Regions from separate parts of the Mesorhizobium sp. M0768 genome, predicted to be linked through region 2. Evidence: riboswitches for the same ligand, from Rfam matches in the RefSeq annotation. Region 2 holds a riboswitch; each other region holds the start of a gene.
What was found. A riboswitch is a leader RNA that binds a small molecule or an ion and turns the genes downstream of it on or off. The one in region 2 is predicted to bind thiamine pyrophosphate.
Positions count from the first base shown of each region.

Region 1: it holds a riboswitch for thiamine pyrophosphate, as region 2 does, so the genes downstream of both, NKI08_RS25760 (phosphomethylpyrimidine synthase ThiC) here and thiC (phosphomethylpyrimidine synthase ThiC) in region 2, are expected to answer to the same signal.
Region 3: it holds a riboswitch for thiamine pyrophosphate, as region 2 does, so the genes downstream of both, thiB (thiamine ABC transporter substrate binding subunit) here and thiC (phosphomethylpyrimidine synthase ThiC) in region 2, are expected to answer to the same signal.

Region 1 covers NZ_JAMYPD010000025.1:15,179-20,485, reverse strand. Annotated here, with positions in the region: gene NKI08_RS25765 (Fic family protein) at 1-1,277, opposite strand, end outside; partial or broken gene NKI08_RS25760 (phosphomethylpyrimidine synthase ThiC) at 1,454-2,011, opposite strand; TPP riboswitch at 2,116-2,232, opposite strand; gene NKI08_RS25755 (porin) at 2,777-3,934, opposite strand; gene hemN (oxygen-independent coproporphyrinogen III oxidase) at 4,980-5,307, shown strand, end outside.
Region 2 covers NZ_JAMYPD010000015.1:21,736-27,042, forward strand. Annotated here, with positions in the region: gene NKI08_RS19385 (Fic family protein) at 102-1,646, shown strand; TPP riboswitch at 1,829-1,945, shown strand; gene thiC (phosphomethylpyrimidine synthase ThiC) at 2,050-3,885, shown strand; gene thiO (glycine oxidase ThiO) at 3,882-4,883, shown strand; gene thiS (sulfur carrier protein ThiS) at 4,852-5,049, shown strand; gene NKI08_RS19405 (thiazole synthase) at 5,051-5,307, shown strand, end outside.
Region 3 covers NZ_JAMYPD010000004.1:322,504-327,810, reverse strand. Annotated here, with positions in the region: gene NKI08_RS08265 (ABC-F family ATP-binding cassette domain-containing protein) at 1-1,711, opposite strand, end outside; gene NKI08_RS08260 (thiamine diphosphokinase) at 1,727-2,371, opposite strand; TPP riboswitch at 2,499-2,613, shown strand; gene thiB (thiamine ABC transporter substrate binding subunit) at 2,657-3,670, shown strand; gene thiP (thiamine/thiamine pyrophosphate ABC transporter permease) at 4,159-5,307, shown strand, end outside.

The DNA.
Region 1 (5,307 bases), on a different contig from region 2:
TCCTTCTCCGCCTCCAGCAGGTCGAACAGCTCATTCATACCATCGGCCACCGCTCCGGTACGCGGCGGCACGTGCTGCGAGCCGCGCAGGTACACAGGGTGATTGCGATATCCCGCAAGCGCGCTGGCTTTGAGGATGCCGGCGGTCACTGACGGCGCGAACAGCTCCCGGTACCACTCCCGGTGAGTGTCCCGCGTCAACGCGCCGGCTGGCTTGCCGTTGATGATCGCGGCAACAGAGTCTTTGACCTTCTGGAATGCGAGGTAGTAGCCACGCGCGGCAAGCGCATCCCGGTTCTTGCGGTCCTCTTCATCAATCTCCGGATTCCAGCTCCCCTCGCGCACCCGGTCGATGAGTTCCGGGGTGACGCTGTACCCTTCTATCGACAGCGAATGGTAGGCGTCGCTTTCGTAGATATCCTCGACGAACTTCATATAGGCGTCTTTGTCGGACGGCAGTCCGGGTGCCTTCGGGAATATCTCGATGATGGCTTCGCGCTGCGATTGCCAGATCGCGCGCAGGCGGGCGACCAACGGCGGTACGCCCGCCGCAATGGTTGTCACTCCAATTTGTCCCGCGAACGGATCGGATTCGCGCACGTCATAGCCGGCGGCTTTGAAGGCGGCCACGATTTCATCGGCAAAGGAGTCGCGTCCTACGCGACGGAAGGCCCCCGCAAGCCGTCCCGCCACGGCGGAATGGCCGCCATCAAGCAGCAGGGCCAGAACGGTTGATACGTCGCGCACCGACGCCATGGCGATCTGCATCTCGATAGGGGCGCGCTGGAAGAACGCTTCCGGCACCCGGGTAAGGGCGGCCTCGACAGTGAACACGCGCTGGCCGTTTTTCTCTGTCAGTTCGGCCGGCATCTCCTTGACCTTGAGGTCATAGAGCGAAGTGCCGAACAGCAGGTCGATTTTGTTATTCGTGCCTTTGGGGGTGTTCACCACCACCTGAGGCGGAATAGTGGGCGCTTCCGCGTGCAGAAGCAGCGACTGCTCCGGTGACAGGAACCAGTCCTTGCCGAACCGATCATTGCAGTAAAGGGAGCAGAACTCCCAGAAGCTCGCGTACCAGGGGGTGGTGTCTTGCTGCTGTGCCTGCGGGCCGGTCGACATGAGCCAGCCTTTGATAACATCGCGCAGGAACCCGTTCTGCAGCAGCCGCTCCCGGTGGACGCGGGTCAGCTCATCTGATTTGAATATGCGCCGCCCACCCTCCTGCAGCTCTTTGAGGACGGCCAGTGATACAGCGAGTTTTTCATGGGGCTTGGCCATGGCCGTGCCTTTGCAACTTTTTTAGAGCTGTGCGATTACAAGTATATAGTGCTGATAGGCGACAAGTCAATGATGCTGTGGAGTTGCAAGTTTTTTAAGTCGTGCGATAACAAGTTTTTTATGCGATAATCGGCAAGTGCGATCGTTTCCGTAGCCGCGCGAAGGATCGTTACCCGGATGGGCCGAGACCCAGCTCCCTCTTCTCGGACGAATTCCGGCGTGACGAAATCGGGAATGGCTGCGCCGAAGCTTTCGCCGTCGCGCTGCAGCTTGCCTCGAAGGATCTCGCGGCCGAGGTTCTCGCGGATGGCGACGAATTCCATTTCGGGGGTGATGATGCCGGTGCGCGCATACGCAAGCTGGGTCACTGCCTTGCCCGACCTGGCCCTGAGCGGCCGGTTGCGCACGGGAAATTCCGGCGTCAGGCGTTCGCCCGCTGCGAATCCATTATCTTCCGGCCGGACATGGCGGCCTTCATAGGCCTCGACATCGCCGCGCGCCAAGATCCACTCGTGGCGAAGCCGGGCAAAGCCCTTGTCGATGCTGGTTTCGACAGTCGGGTCGGTATAGGGGCCGGACGGATCGTAGACGGTGACGGGCGGTTCGCCGGCCGTCGGGTGGACGGAGATTTCGCGCATCGGCACTTTGATGTGCGGATAGAGGACGCCGGACCTATGGATTTTCCGTGAGGCAGGCAGCGGTCCCGTCGAGACGGCGGGGCTGAGGGCATTCATGTTGAGGCTCCTTTGCTCGTTGCATTGGAAACCCAGTTCTGTGCCGGGAGGATGAAAAGTCGCTTCTGTCGACCTGCCGAAACAGCACCTCGGGCGTAAACTCCCGCAAAGCGCTTGCACCGTCCCTACGCCAGTATGAACTGGATCAGGTTCAACGGGTCACTGCGCCGCGAAAGCCAGCAGTATCTCAGCCCCTTGCCGGGACTCCCCTGGTGAATGCCTCAAATTGAGCGGGCCGGAACTATCTCGTCAAGCGCATTCGGCCCGCGCCGGTGATCGTCGGGCGATCGTCTCGGCCAGGCGCAAGATCGGATGGAGCGTCGCCTGAGAATCGTCTGTTCCTCGATCAGCCTCGCTTATGCTCTGGAGCTTGTTCTCTCGCGCCCGAATTTCCGCGGGGATGGCTGAACGGAGGCGATCCATTTGCGATTTTCAAGTGCGTCGGGCCGCACCCCCACAATCGCTCAACAAGTCGAACACGTCCTGACCCGACTGGGCCTTCAAGTTCGGACCTGAAACCTGGCCGGGTACTGCTGGATGGCAGGGTCCGTCAAGCGGGCGGAAGGGATGAGGAAATGAAAGAGCTGCAGATCAAAACACAGCGATGAATATCGCCTGCGCGATCATCCGGACCAGATCTGATATGAAACATCGTCCGGCCCCGAGATCGAGGCTCCAATCTCGTGAGGTTCCATGCGACGTTCTCTTGGAGTGTTGCGGGATTGGTCCGCTCAACCGGATCTCGGAGCTCAACCCTTTCATCCGTTAGAATGAGCGTTCGAAACGCAGGATTCCGCCGACACTGCTCTTCTTGTTGGCGTTGGTCCAATTCACGTTGGAAGCGTCCAGCTTGCCGACGGCGAAGTTACCGTATCGGCCATAGTCGAGTTCCGCCGTAACTGTGAGATCTGGAAGAAACGCATAAGCGACGTTTGCAGCGACACCATGGTTCTTGAGCTGATCACCGGAGAGCTGAAGCTTGAACGAAGTTGTCTCGTTGAGCTCGTAAGCGGCGCCAGCCCAGAAAGCCCAGTTCCCGCCCCAAATCTTATAGAAGCCGCGACCATGAGCGTCGATCGCGTTCGTGGAGTCGTCGTTCAGCTTGCCCCTGGAACCGTAGCCGAACATTCCGAACAGCAACAGTTTGTTGGTGACATTGATGTCGACACGGACCTTGGCGGCCACCGATTCGTAGTTGCTATCGTAAGCGGCAACGCCGGTGATCGCGCCCCAGCCATGTGTGTATTTCAAGCCGCCGACTACGTGCGGAGCGTAGCTGTCGATTGTGCCGACCACGCCCGAGCCTTCTTCGAGCGAAACCACGGCCGAAAAGCCGTTCCCGACGTCGAAGTAATACTGAACCACATTGGTATCGAAAGGGCCGTACGGAACCGGCGTCTGGTTGAGTACGTCACCCGCGCCGCCAATAAACATGTCGAAGGCCGACCAGTCCTTACCAACTCGGAGGCCACCAAGCTGAATCCAGGCGAAATTCAAAGTGCTGTCTCCGTTGAAGGCATAGGGCCGAGAACTGTCCGAAACCGAAGCGCCGCGGTTGCCGAAGTTCATGCGGGTTTCGGTGTAGGTCTTCAACGTGCCGAGTTCGGTCTCCTGGCCGGTCCAAGTTTTCAATGTGAAGCGCGTGTTGTTTTGCCATGTGCCCTGATCCTCACCAGTCCTCACATCCGAGGTTCTTGCGTGATCAACCAATCCGACATGGCCCAAGCCGACGTCGTAACGGACATAGCCGCCGATGCGCACGCAGGTCTCAGTGCCTGAAATGTAGACGTAGCCCGAGCCGTAGACGTCGCAGACTTTAACGTACTCAGTCGGGTCAGGCTCGGCAACGGCGGTCACGGCGCGAGCGTCGGAAACGGCAATCAGTGCCGCAGTTGAGCCGAGGAGGAGGCTCCTAATGTTCATTGTTGATCTCCGTTCAAAGAGTAAAAGGAATGGACGTCAGTGATGAACTATTGCTAAGGAAACAGTCGATAACGATGCGCATTGAGTTGAATTTGAGCAGTTTTGATGCGCTCGTCACGCCAGATATTCATCAGAAATTGAGAATATGATTGGGTGTTATTGTTACAAATATGCGATTGTTATTACAAATATAATAATCGCCGAAACGACGCCATCCAACATTTCTGTACAAATCATCCCCGTCATCTCCGCTAGTTGTGGGCGGGCCGTCACAAAGGCTTCTACTGCAAATGACGTGCCATCCTGACCACGCAGCTGCGGCTTGAAGCTCAAGTGTGCCGGCGGACCTTGGTTCGCTCTTCCTTCCTTTTTGCCTTGCGGATCAACCCAAGCACGAACGGCAAACGTTTCCGCTACGGTTCGTCTGTTCGCTTCGCGACAGTTTCGTTCAATCGCGACAGCTTTGTTTGCTGTGAGCCCCGACGTTCAGACATCATGCGGCGGCACCGCTCGGTACGACGCCGTCATTTTGGCGAGCGCGATGATCGGTAATCACGCGCTGAACGCGCAGCCTTGCCTCCACCACGGAGTCAGTAGGCGCGCCGGCCTTGGCATTGCGGCCGACCTGACGGTCGCGTCGAGCAGCCTCTCGTCCTGATAGACGGCGCGCCACAGCTAATGCTTCTTGCCAGCAATTCACACAACGAGCTCATCGAGATGCCAGAGATCACTATGGGGCTGCGCTAGCTGGCGAGCAAAGTCTGGTCCCAACGCCGTGTTATCTCGTTGGATGCGGCAGCCGCGCTCAGCAGAATCTACTCGACCAGGCGCAGGCTGAAGGGAAGGGATGGTGGAACCAAACGGTGCGCGTGAGGGTCGCGGCGGGAACAGCCATGGCCAGTCGCTGACGTCCAGCCAAGACTGAACGGCCGCTATTGCTGAGAAATACAAGTTTCGAGACCAAAGCGGAACGGACTGACATAGCGCAAAGACACAGGCGAGCGCAGCGGTAAGGTTGGTGGTTATCAGCATGGGACGGTAACTGTTGCAGACCACAAAATATCGCGAGGCCGGCCTGCCTTGGTACACTATCTATCCGACTGTGTCGGAGTTCTCTGGGGCGGTCGGCGCCGAGGCTTATGAGGAATGGCTCAGGAACCTGCCGGCTGACGATCCGGTGTCGCTCTATTTCCACGTTCCGTTCTGCCGATCAGCTTGCTGGTATTGTGGCTTCCCCACCACCATCACCCGCCATGATGCGCCGATCCTCAACTATCTGGCGGCCCTGCGTGACGAGATCCGTTTGGTCTCGGAGCGAGCGCCGCAGACGCTGCCCGTGAGCGACATGCATTTCGGCGGCGGAACGCCGTCTC
Region 2 (5,307 bases):
TTTCGGAAAATTTTTCTTGTGGCATCAATTTTCATGGGATAGGATCATTTTTCATAGGTTTTGCCGACTAAACCAAAATTCAATGGAAGGATTCGCGTTTCATGCCTGCGGTGCAACAGCACCAATTTTCAGGTCCTGTTACCGTTTTTCAGGAAATCCGCCTTCCTGAAACGGCGACCCCGGCCGGGTACAGCGCCCTGATCGGAGCCTACAGGCTCGCCGCGCCCTTGCCCCGTAGGTTGTTCGCCACTGGCGAGCATCATCGCATTACCGAACGGGATGGCTGGCGGATCATGACCCCCCGCCATGCCCCAAATCCTACCCTCGAAGGCCACCTGACCTTTGCGCTCAAGTACGAGGGACTGGACCTTGCCGTCCTCAAGCGGCTGTTCCAAGTGACCGGTCCCGCGCCGATCGAGGCGCTGGTCCGTGAAAGCCCGACCGGCAGTTATGCCCGCCGCATCTGGTTTTTATATGAATGGCTGAGGGACGCGCGTATCGATCTGCCGGACGCGGAGGCCGGACGATACATTCCGGTTGTCGATCCCGAGCTGCAGTGGCCCGGACCCGACAAGACCGCTTCGCGCTATCGCGTAAGGGACAATCTCCCCGGCACGCGTGAGTTCTGCCCTCTGGTGTTCCGCACCAAGATTCTCGAAAAATTCATCGGCCTTGAACTACCGCGGCGCGCGGAGGCAATCGTAGCGGACGTGCCGCGCGACCTCCTTGCTCGGACCGCCGCCTTTCTTTTGCTCAAAGACTCGCGATCAAGCTATGCGATCGAGGGCGAGCACCCGCCGCAAGATCGCATCCAGCGCTGGGGCCGCGCCATCGGCGAAGCCGGCCGCTGGCCGATCGATCGCGATGAGCTGCTGCGTCTGCAAAGAATTGTACTTGGTGACGCTCGTTTCGTAAGACTTGGCTTCCGAAAAGAAGGAGGTTTCGTCGGTGAGCATGATCGAGACAACGGTACGCCCTTGCCCGATCACATCAGCGCTCGGCCCGAGGACCTGCCGCGGCTAATCGATGGAATGGCGGCGTTCGATCAGGGCCCCGCGCAAAAGCTTGATGCAGTCGTAGCCGCCGCAATCCTCGCCTTCGGCTTTGTCTATATTCACCCGTTCGAGGACGGAAACGGCCGCATTCACCGCTACCTAATCCACCACGTCCTTGCCATGCGCGGCTTCAATCCGCCGGGAGTGGTCTTTCCCGTCTCGGCCGCGATCCTGGACCAGATCAACGAGTACAGGGGCGTGCTCGAGAGCTATTCGCAGCGCCTTCTGCCGTTGGTGGAATGGGAACCGACGCCGCAATTCAACGTCCGGGTGCTGAATGACACCGGTGATTTCTACCGGTTCTTCGATGCAACCCCGCACGCCGAATTCCTCTATGCTTGCGTTCAGCGGACGATCGAACGGGACCTTCCCGAGGAAACCGCATTTCTGCAGCGCTACGATCAGTTCCGGCAGCAGGTGGACGCCTTTATCGACATGCCCGAGCGGTTGACCGATCTGCTCTTCCGTTTTCTTCACCAGAATGATGGCCATCTATCGAACCGCGCGCGCGAGAAGGAATTCGCCGCGCTGACCAGTGACGAGGCAGGAAGAATCGAGGCGATCTACGCGCAAACCTTTGGTGCCCATTGAAGGTGTGATCATCAGGATCGATTTTTAGTCCGACGGTTTGCGATTCCCTTGTCCCTGCCTTCATCTCCGACGCTTGACTTGTCGCCGAGACATGCACGATTTTTTCCGCACGGTCTGACCGGCCGCCGATCAGCCGCGGCCAGAACGCGCTTGACAAACCGGAGCGGTCCCGTCCAACCTCACGCATTCACCAGGGGAGTCCCGGCAAGGGGCTGAGATACTGCTGGCTTTCGCGGCGCAGTGACCCGTTGAACCTGATCCAGTTCATACTGGCGTAGGGACGGTGCAAGCGCTTTGCGGGAGTTTACGCCCGAGGTCCTGTTTCGGCAGGTCGACAGAAGCGTCTTTTCATCCTTCCGGCACAGAACTGGGTCTCCAATGCAACGAGCAAAGGAGCCTCAAGATGAATGCCCTCACCCCCGCCGTCTCGACGGGACCGCTGCCTGCCTCACGCAAAATCCACAAATCCGGTACCATCCACCCGCAGCTCAGGGTGCCGATGCGCGAAATCTCCGTCCATCCGACGGCAGGCGAGCCGCCGGTGACCGCTTACGATCCGTCCGGCCCCTATACCGACCCGACTGTCGAAACCAGCATCGAAAACGGCCTTGCACGGCTTCGCCATGAATGGGTCACCGCGCGCGGCGATGTCGAAGCCTATGACGGCCGCCACGTCCGGCCAGAAGACAATGGGTTTGCGGCAGGCGAGCGCCTAACACCGGAATTTCCAGTCCGCAACCGGCCACTCCGGGCCCAGACCGGCAAGGCGGTGACACAGCTTGCCTATGCGCGCGCTGGCATCATCACGCCCGAAATGGAGTTCGTCGCCATCCGCGAGAACCTTGGTCGCGAGATCCTGCACGGCAAGCTTGAGCGCGACGGCGAGGCCTTCGGCGCGGCGATCCCCGACTTCGTCACGCCTGAATTCGTCCGCCACGAGGTGGCGCGCGGACGCGCGATCATTCCCGCCAACATCAATCATCCCGAGAGCGAACCGATGATCATCGGCCGCAATTTCCTGGTCAAGATCAACGCCAATATCGGTAACTCCGCCGTCACATCGTCGATGGCTGAAGAGGTCGAAAAGATGGTGTGGGCGATCCGCTGGGGCGCCGACACGGTGATGGATCTGTCGACCGGCCGCAACATCCACAACATCCGCGAATGGATCGTCCGCAACTCGCCGGTGCCGATCGGCACGGTGCCGCTCTACCAGGCGCTCGAGAAAGTCGGCGGCATTGCCGAGGATCTTACCTGGGAGGTTTACCGCGACACGCTGATCGAACAGGCCGAACAGGGCGTCGACTATTTCACCATCCACGCCGGCGTGCGGCTGCATTACATCCCGCTGACCGTTAACCGGGTCACGGGTATCGTCTCGCGCGGCGGCTCGATCATGGCAAAATGGTGCCTGCACCATCACCGGGAAAGCTTCCTCTACGAGCACTTTGCGGAGATCTGCGACATCTGCCGCGCTTATGACGTCTCCTTCTCGCTCGGCGACGGCCTTCGTCCCGGCTCGATTGCCGATGCCAACGACGCGGCGCAATTCGCCGAGCTGGAAACGCTCGGCGAGCTGACGCAGATCGCCTGGGCGAAAGATTGCCAGGTGATGATCGAGGGGCCCGGCCACGTGCCGATGCACAAGATCAAGGCGAACATGGACAAGCAGCTCGCCGTCTGTGGCGAGGCGCCGTTCTATACGCTTGGACCGCTGACGACCGACATCGCGCCGGGCTACGACCACATCACTTCCGGCATCGGCGCGGCGATGATCGGCTGGTTCGGAACGGCCATGCTCTGCTACGTCACGCCCAAGGAGCATCTCGGCCTTCCCGACCGCGATGACGTCAAGACCGGCGTGATCACCTACAAGATCGCAGCGCACGCGGCCGACCTGGCGAAGGGCCACCCGGCGGCGAAAGTCAGGGATGACGCCCTTTCCCGCGCGCGCTTCGAGTTCCGCTGGGAGGACCAGTTCAACCTGTCGCTCGACCCCGAAACCGCACGGTCCTTCCACGACCAGACCTTGCCCAAGGAGGCGCACAAGCTGGCGCATTTCTGCTCGATGTGCGGACCGAAATTCTGCTCGATGCGTATCTCTCACGACATCCGCGCCGAGGCACAGAAAGAGGGCATGGCGGCGATGGCGGCGAAATACCGCGAGGGCGGCGATCTCTACGTGCCAGCGGACGAGACCGGCGCACCGCTCACGCCTCAGCCAGGTAAGCCGTCATGAAGGTGCTGATAAAGGGGGCCGGCGTCGCCGGCCTCACCGTCGCCTTCGAACTCGCCGCCCGCGGCGCGACGGTCACGGTCGCCGAGATCCGGCATGGCCTTGGAGGCAATGCGTCGTGGTTCGCCGGCGGCATGCTGGCGCCATGGTGCGAGCGTGAAAGCGCCGAGCAGCCGGTGCTGGACCTTGGACGTGACGCTGCCGACTGGTGGGATGCGGTGCTGCCGGGTCAGGTGACACGGGGCGGAACACTTGTCGTGGCCGCCCCGCGCGATGCCGGCGAGCTCGACCGCCTCGCCAGCCGCACGTCGGGCCATCGGCGTGTCGACGAAGACGAAATTGCGCTCCTGGAGCCCGACTTAGCCGGCCGCTTTCGCCGCGGATTGCTCTTTCCCGATGAGGGCCATCTCGATCCGCGCCAGGCGATGGCAGCACTTCATGACAAGCTCGCAGCCATGGGTGTCAAATTCCACTTCGGCACCGACGCCCGGCATGTTTCCGGTTTCGATCGTCAGATCGATTGCACGGGAATGGCAGCCGCCGATGACAGGCTTCGCGGCGTTCGCGGCGAAATGCTGATCCTAAACACGCCAGACTTCTCGCTGTCGCGCCCGGTCCGGTTGCTGCATCCGCGCTTTCCGCTCTATGCGGTACCGCGTGCCGACGCCCAGTTCATGATCGGTGCGACGATGATTGAAAGCCGGTCCGCCAGACCGGTCACGGCGCGCTCCATGATGGAGCTTCTGGGTACCGCCTATGCCCTCCATCCGGCCTTTGGCGAGGCCGAGATCGTTGAAACCGGTGTCGGCGTCCGTCCAGCCTTTCCCGACAATCTGCCGCGCGTCGAAATGAGCGGAGACACCGTCGCGATCAACGGGCTCTATCGCCATGGCTTTCTTCTCGCCCCTGCCATGGCGCGCCTGGCGGGCGAAATTGTCTTCAATCACGACAAACCCGTGGAGCTTGCTCATGAAACTGATGGTCAACGGCAAAGTGCATGAGGTTGCCGCCACCACGCTGGCCGAGCTGCTTGCCGCGCTTGACTATGAGGGCGATTGGCTCGCGACCGCCGTCAACAACGACCTCGTGCACAAAGCCAGCCGGGCGGAATTCCAATTGAACGACGGCGACCGGATCGAAATCCTCTCGCCCATGCAGGGGGGCTAGCATGTTCGATCTTCTCGGGACGACGCTTCCCTCCCGCCTGCTTCTCGGCACCGCTCAATATCCTTCGCCGGCCATCCTTGCCGATGCAGTCAGGGCATCGGGCACCTCGGTGGTGACCGTCTCGTTGCGCCGTGAAATGGCAGGCGGCAGGGCTGGCGAAAAATTCTGGTCGTTGATCCGGTCGCTTGGTGTCAGAATCCTGCCCAACACTGCTGGCTGCCACTCCGTCAAGGAAGCGGTCACGACCGCACAAATGGC
Region 3 (5,307 bases), on a different contig from region 2:
CCGGGTCGCGCTCGTAATAGGCCGGATCGGCGATGTTGTTCTCCAGCCGCGAGATCGAGGCCGACACCGCCTCGATCTTCTTGGGTAAGGTTTCCAGCGCGAATTTCTGCTTGAACGACAGTTTCTTGGCCGGGCCCTTCGTTGCGGCCGCTTCGTTCCTGCTTGCCGCCGTCGCGTCGCCCGTCTCGGCCTTTGGTCGCGCCTTGCGGTCGTCCAGCCTGGTGCCGCCGCGCTGCGCCAGCATGTCGGAATAGCCGCCGGCATATTCGATCCAGCGGCCGTCACCATCCGGCGCGATGATGCTGGTCACGGTGCGGTCGAGGAAATCGCGATCGTGGCTGACCAGGATCACCGTGCCGGCAAAGCCGGCGACCAATTCCTGCAGCAGCTCCAGCGTCTCCATGTCGAGGTCGTTGGTCGGCTCGTCGAGCACAAGCAGGTTTGCCGGCCGCGCCAAAACGCGGGCGAGGATCAGCCGCGCCCGCTCGCCGCCCGAAAGCTCGCGCACCGGCGTGCGCGCCTGTTCCGGCTTGAACAGGAAGTCTTTCATGTAAGAGACGACGTGGCGCTGCTCGCCATTGATGACGAGGTTCTCGCCGCGCCCGTCGGTGAGATACTGCGCCAATGTCTCCTGCGGGTCGACGGCTTCGCGCTTCTGGTCGAGCGTGGCGATCTCCAGATTTGTGCCGAGCCGCACCGTGCCCGCGTCCGGCTTCAATTCGCCGGTCAGCATCTTCAACAGCGTCGTCTTGCCGGCGCCGTTCGGCCCGACCAGACCGACGCGATCGCCGCGCTGGATTCGGGTCGAGAATCCCTTGACCACGGTCAGATCGCCAAAGGTCTTCTCGATGTTCTTGGCTTCGATCACCAGCTTGCCGGATTCGGCGGCGTCGCTGGCTGTCATCGTCGCCGCACCCTCGGCGCCGCGATGACCACGAAAGCGCTGGCGCATGGTCTGCAACTCACCGAGCCGGCGCATGTTGCGCTTGCGCCGCGCTGTCACGCCATAGCGCAGCCAGTGCTCCTCGCGCACGATCTGGCGACCGAGCTTGTGCTGCTCGCGCTCTTCCTCCTCCAGCACCGTGTCGCGCCATTCCTCGAAATAGCCAAAGCCCTTGTCGAGACGGCGGGTCTGGCCGCGGTCGAGCCAGATTGTGGCGCGTGACACGCGCTCGAGAAAACGGCGGTCATGCGAGATGACGACCAGTGCCGAGGAGGTGCGGGCAAGCTCCTCCTCCAGCCATTCGATGACCGAAAGGTCAAGATGATTGGTCGGCTCATCGAGGAGGAGAATGTCGGGCTCCGGCGCCATGACGCGGGCGAGGGCGGCGCGCCGCGCCTCGCCGCCGGAAAGGTCGTTCGGCCGTTCCTCGCCGGTCAGGCCGAGATGCTCCATCAGATAGGTGGCGCGGTAGGGATCGTCGGCGGGCCCGAGCCCCGCCTCGACATAGGCGCGGACGGTCGCAAAACCGTCCATGTCGGGCATTTGCGGCAAGTAGCGCACGGTTGCCGAGGGCTGGCGGAAGACTTCGCCATCCTGCGGTTCGATCAGCCCGGCGGCGATCTTGAGGAGCGTCGACTTACCAGAGCCGTTGCGGCCGACCAGGGCGATCTTGTCGCCAGCCGAGGCCGTCAGGGCGGCACCGTCGAGCAACGGCGTGCCGCCAAAGGTCAGCTTTATCCCGTCGAGATTGAGAAGTGGCGGCGCCATATCAGCTTTCTGGGCTCAGCTTTCCGGAAGAGGGTAGGGATGCGCGAGCAGCAGCGCGCGGCCGCTGGCCAGCGCGATTTCGAGCCGGCCATTGACCTCGTTGGAAATGGTCAGCGACGAGCCGAACGCAACCTCGACATGGTCGAGCGGCCATTTGGCGCCGGTGACGCTCAGGCCGGCGAGATCGGAGAAGCCGAGCACCGAAAACAGCGTGCCGTCGGCATAGTCGAAGCCAGTCTTTCCCGGCAGCAAGGGAATGCCTTCCTGTGCGCCGCTGGTCAAAAGCACTTCCGTCCCGCCTTCCGCCAGCCGGACGCTCAGCGCCAGATGCAGGAAGATGTGGTCGGTACGTTTGCCGCCGAAGGCGCCTGCGAGCACAAGGCTGGTCGCACCGCGTTCGAGCGCGGCGGCGATAGCGAGTTCACCGTCGGTCTTGTCTTTTTCGGCAGGAAACACCTGCCGTGGCACGGCGGCCAGATCCTCCGGCAACTCGGCAGGCACCGAATCGAAATCGCCGACCCAGAGTTCCGGCCTCAGGCCCAGCATACGGGCATGGCCGATGCCGGCGTCGGCGGCGATGACGCGCGAGCCTTCGACCTGGCGGTCGAGCAGCGGCGTGCGGATGAGATCGCCGCCAAGCAGGATGGTGAATGTGCTCATATCTCGTGGCCCTTACCAGCCCTGCCCCGGAAACGGAAGATGAAACGGCAGACGAAACGGAAGGCTGGGCTTTGGATGTCCGGCAAACTTCCGCTTGCGCAGCACTTCGGCCGGGCCTATGTGTCGCAACGCTCTAACGGGGTGCCGGACGCGATCTTCGCGGACCGGCTGAGAGGCAAGACTGCCAACCCGCTGAACCTGATCCGGTTTGTACCGGCGGAGGGATTAGACGTTTCGGACAGCCCGACGCCTCAATTCCTTTCAACGCGAACGAAGGAGGCGCCGATGCGCAGTTTTTTCCACTCTCTTGTCTCAATTGTCCTGGTTGCGGCATCCGCGCTCGCCCTGCCAGGGCAGGCATCGGCACAGGATAGACTGACGGTCTATACCTATGAAAGCTTCACCGCCGATTGGGGTCCGGGACCGGCAGTGAAGAAGGCCTTCGAGGCCGAATGCAGTTGCGTCGTCGAATTCGTCTCGGTCGCCGACGGCGTGGCGCTGCTCAACCGTGTGAAGCTGGAAGGCGCCGCGACCAAGGCCGATATCGTACTTGGCCTCGATACCAACTTAACCGCCGACGCCAAGGCAACCGGCCTGTTTTCGCCGCACGGCGCCGTCTCGGGCGTCAATGTACCGGGCGGCTGGAGCGACGATATTTTCGTGCCGTTCGACTATGGCTATTTCGCCGTCGTCTACGACACCGAAAAACTGAAGAGCCCGCCGAAGAGCCTCAGGGAATTGGTCGAGGGCGATGCCGGAGAGAAGATCGTCATCCAGGATCCGCGCACCTCGACGCCGGGCCTTGGCCTGCTGCTGTGGGTCAAGTCGGTCTATGGCGACAAGGCGCCGGAAGCCTGGGCCAAACTCAAGGCGAAGGTGCTGACGGTAACGCCGGGCTGGAGCGAGGCCTACGGCCTGTTCACCAAGGGCGAGGCGCCGATGGTGCTGTCCTACACCACCTCGCCGGCCTACCACATGGTCGCCGAAAACACCGAGCGCTACCAGGCGGCGTCCTTCGAGGAGGGCGAATATCTGCAGATCGAGGTTGCGGGGATCACCACCAAGGGCGCGAAGAACCCGCTGGCGGAAAAGTTCATTGCCTTCATGACCGGACCGAAATTCCAGGATGTCATTCCCGAAACCAACTGGATGTTCCCGGCCGGCAAAACCGACAAGCCGCTCAACCCGGCGTTCGACAAGCTGGTCAAGCCGACCAAGACCTTGCTGTTCAGCCCGGAAGACGTCGCGGCCAACCGCAAGGCCTGGGTCGATGAGTGGCTTGCGGCGATGAGCAGGTAGGGCTCAAGCCTCGTCGGATGTTTGCGCCAAGCCACCCCCCTCCGGCCTGCCGGCCATCTCCCCCTCAAGGGCACGGCTATCGCAGATGGAACGCCGAGGCTTTCGCTCTACGACGTACCCCCACCCCTAACCCCTCCCCACAAGGGGGAGGGAGACTTCCGTTGGCACTGACCTCGGCAAATTGTCTGCCTTTCGGCGCCAAAAGGGGAAGTAAGGGCATGCGGCAGCGTTCCCTCCCCCTTGTGGGGAGGGTTAGGGTGGGGGTCCAACTTCGTAAGAATCCAAATGCGATAGCCCTGCCCTCAAGGGGGAGATCGGCAGCTTTGTCGCCTCTCCTCGTCCTGCCACTTGTGAGATTGGCGAAGGCGGCTGAGTGCGCAATCTCCCCCCTTGAGGGGGAGATGGCCGGCAGGCCAGAGAGGGGTGGGCTCGGCCTTTGCCAGGTATTTCCTTCGATCTACGCCTGTCGTAGTGTCGGGTAGCGCGACATGCCTACGCGTCATCCGGCCGATCCCCGCGTCACTGCCGGCATCGTCGCGCTCGCCGCCATCGCGCTGCTGATCGGCGGTGCATTCGCCGGGCTCGTCGTCGAAGCCACACGCGACCTGTCCGGCGCCGCCTCCGCTTTCGATTCCTATCTCTTGCGCGTCGTCCGTTTCACGCTCTGGCAGGCTCTGCTGTCGACCCTGCTCTCCGTTGCACCGGCGCTGTTCGTCGCGCGCGCCCTGTCGCGGCATCCGCGTTTTTTCGGGCGAGGCTTCATCCTCCAGCTTTTCGCCGTGCCACTGGCGCTGCCGGCCATTGTTGCCGCACTCGGTGTCTTGGCGCTCTATGGCCGCGCCGGCTATTTTGCCGGCACGCTGGGCGCGCTAGGCGGCCAGAGCTGGCCCGGCATCTATGGCCTGTCGGGCATACTCGTTGCCCATGTCTTCTTCAACCTGCCGCTGGCGACGCGGCTGTTCCTGGAGGCGTTGCAGACCGTGCCGGCTAACCAATGGCGGCTGGCGAGCCAGCTTGGCATGGGGGCTGCGCCGGCCTTCCGGCTGATCGAATGGCCGCCGTTGCGTGCGGCCCTGCCGGGCGTTGCCGGGCTCGTTTTCATGCTGTGCATCACCTCCTTCACCATCGTGCTTACGCTCGGCGGCGGGCCGCGCGCGACGACGCTGGAGGTTGCCATCTACCAGGCGCTGCGTTTCGACTTCGACCCGGCGCGGGCGGTGACGCTGACCTTGCTGCAGATTGCCCTGACCTTCGTCGTCGTGCTGGCCTTGACGCGGCTTGGCGCCAATATGACCGGCGACGCCAATCTGCCGGTGGCGCCGCGCCGGTATTTTTCAGCCGGTGCGGCCGAGACCGTGCTGAACGCGCTGGCGATCGGGCTCGCACTGCTGTTTGTCGCCGGGCCGATGGCGGCCACGCTGGCAGCCGGGCTTGGCGCCGATCTCGGCCGCCTGGCCGGCGAGAGCGCGGTGCGGCAAGCGACGGCGACCAGTGCCGTGCTCTCCCTCCTGTCGGCGCTGCTCTCTGTGGCGTTGTCGCTGTCGCTGGTGATGGCGCGCCGGGCGCTGGCGCTCACCCGGCGGAGCGGCAGGAGGACGCTGCTCGAACACCTGGCCGACACCGGTGCGGGGTTCGTC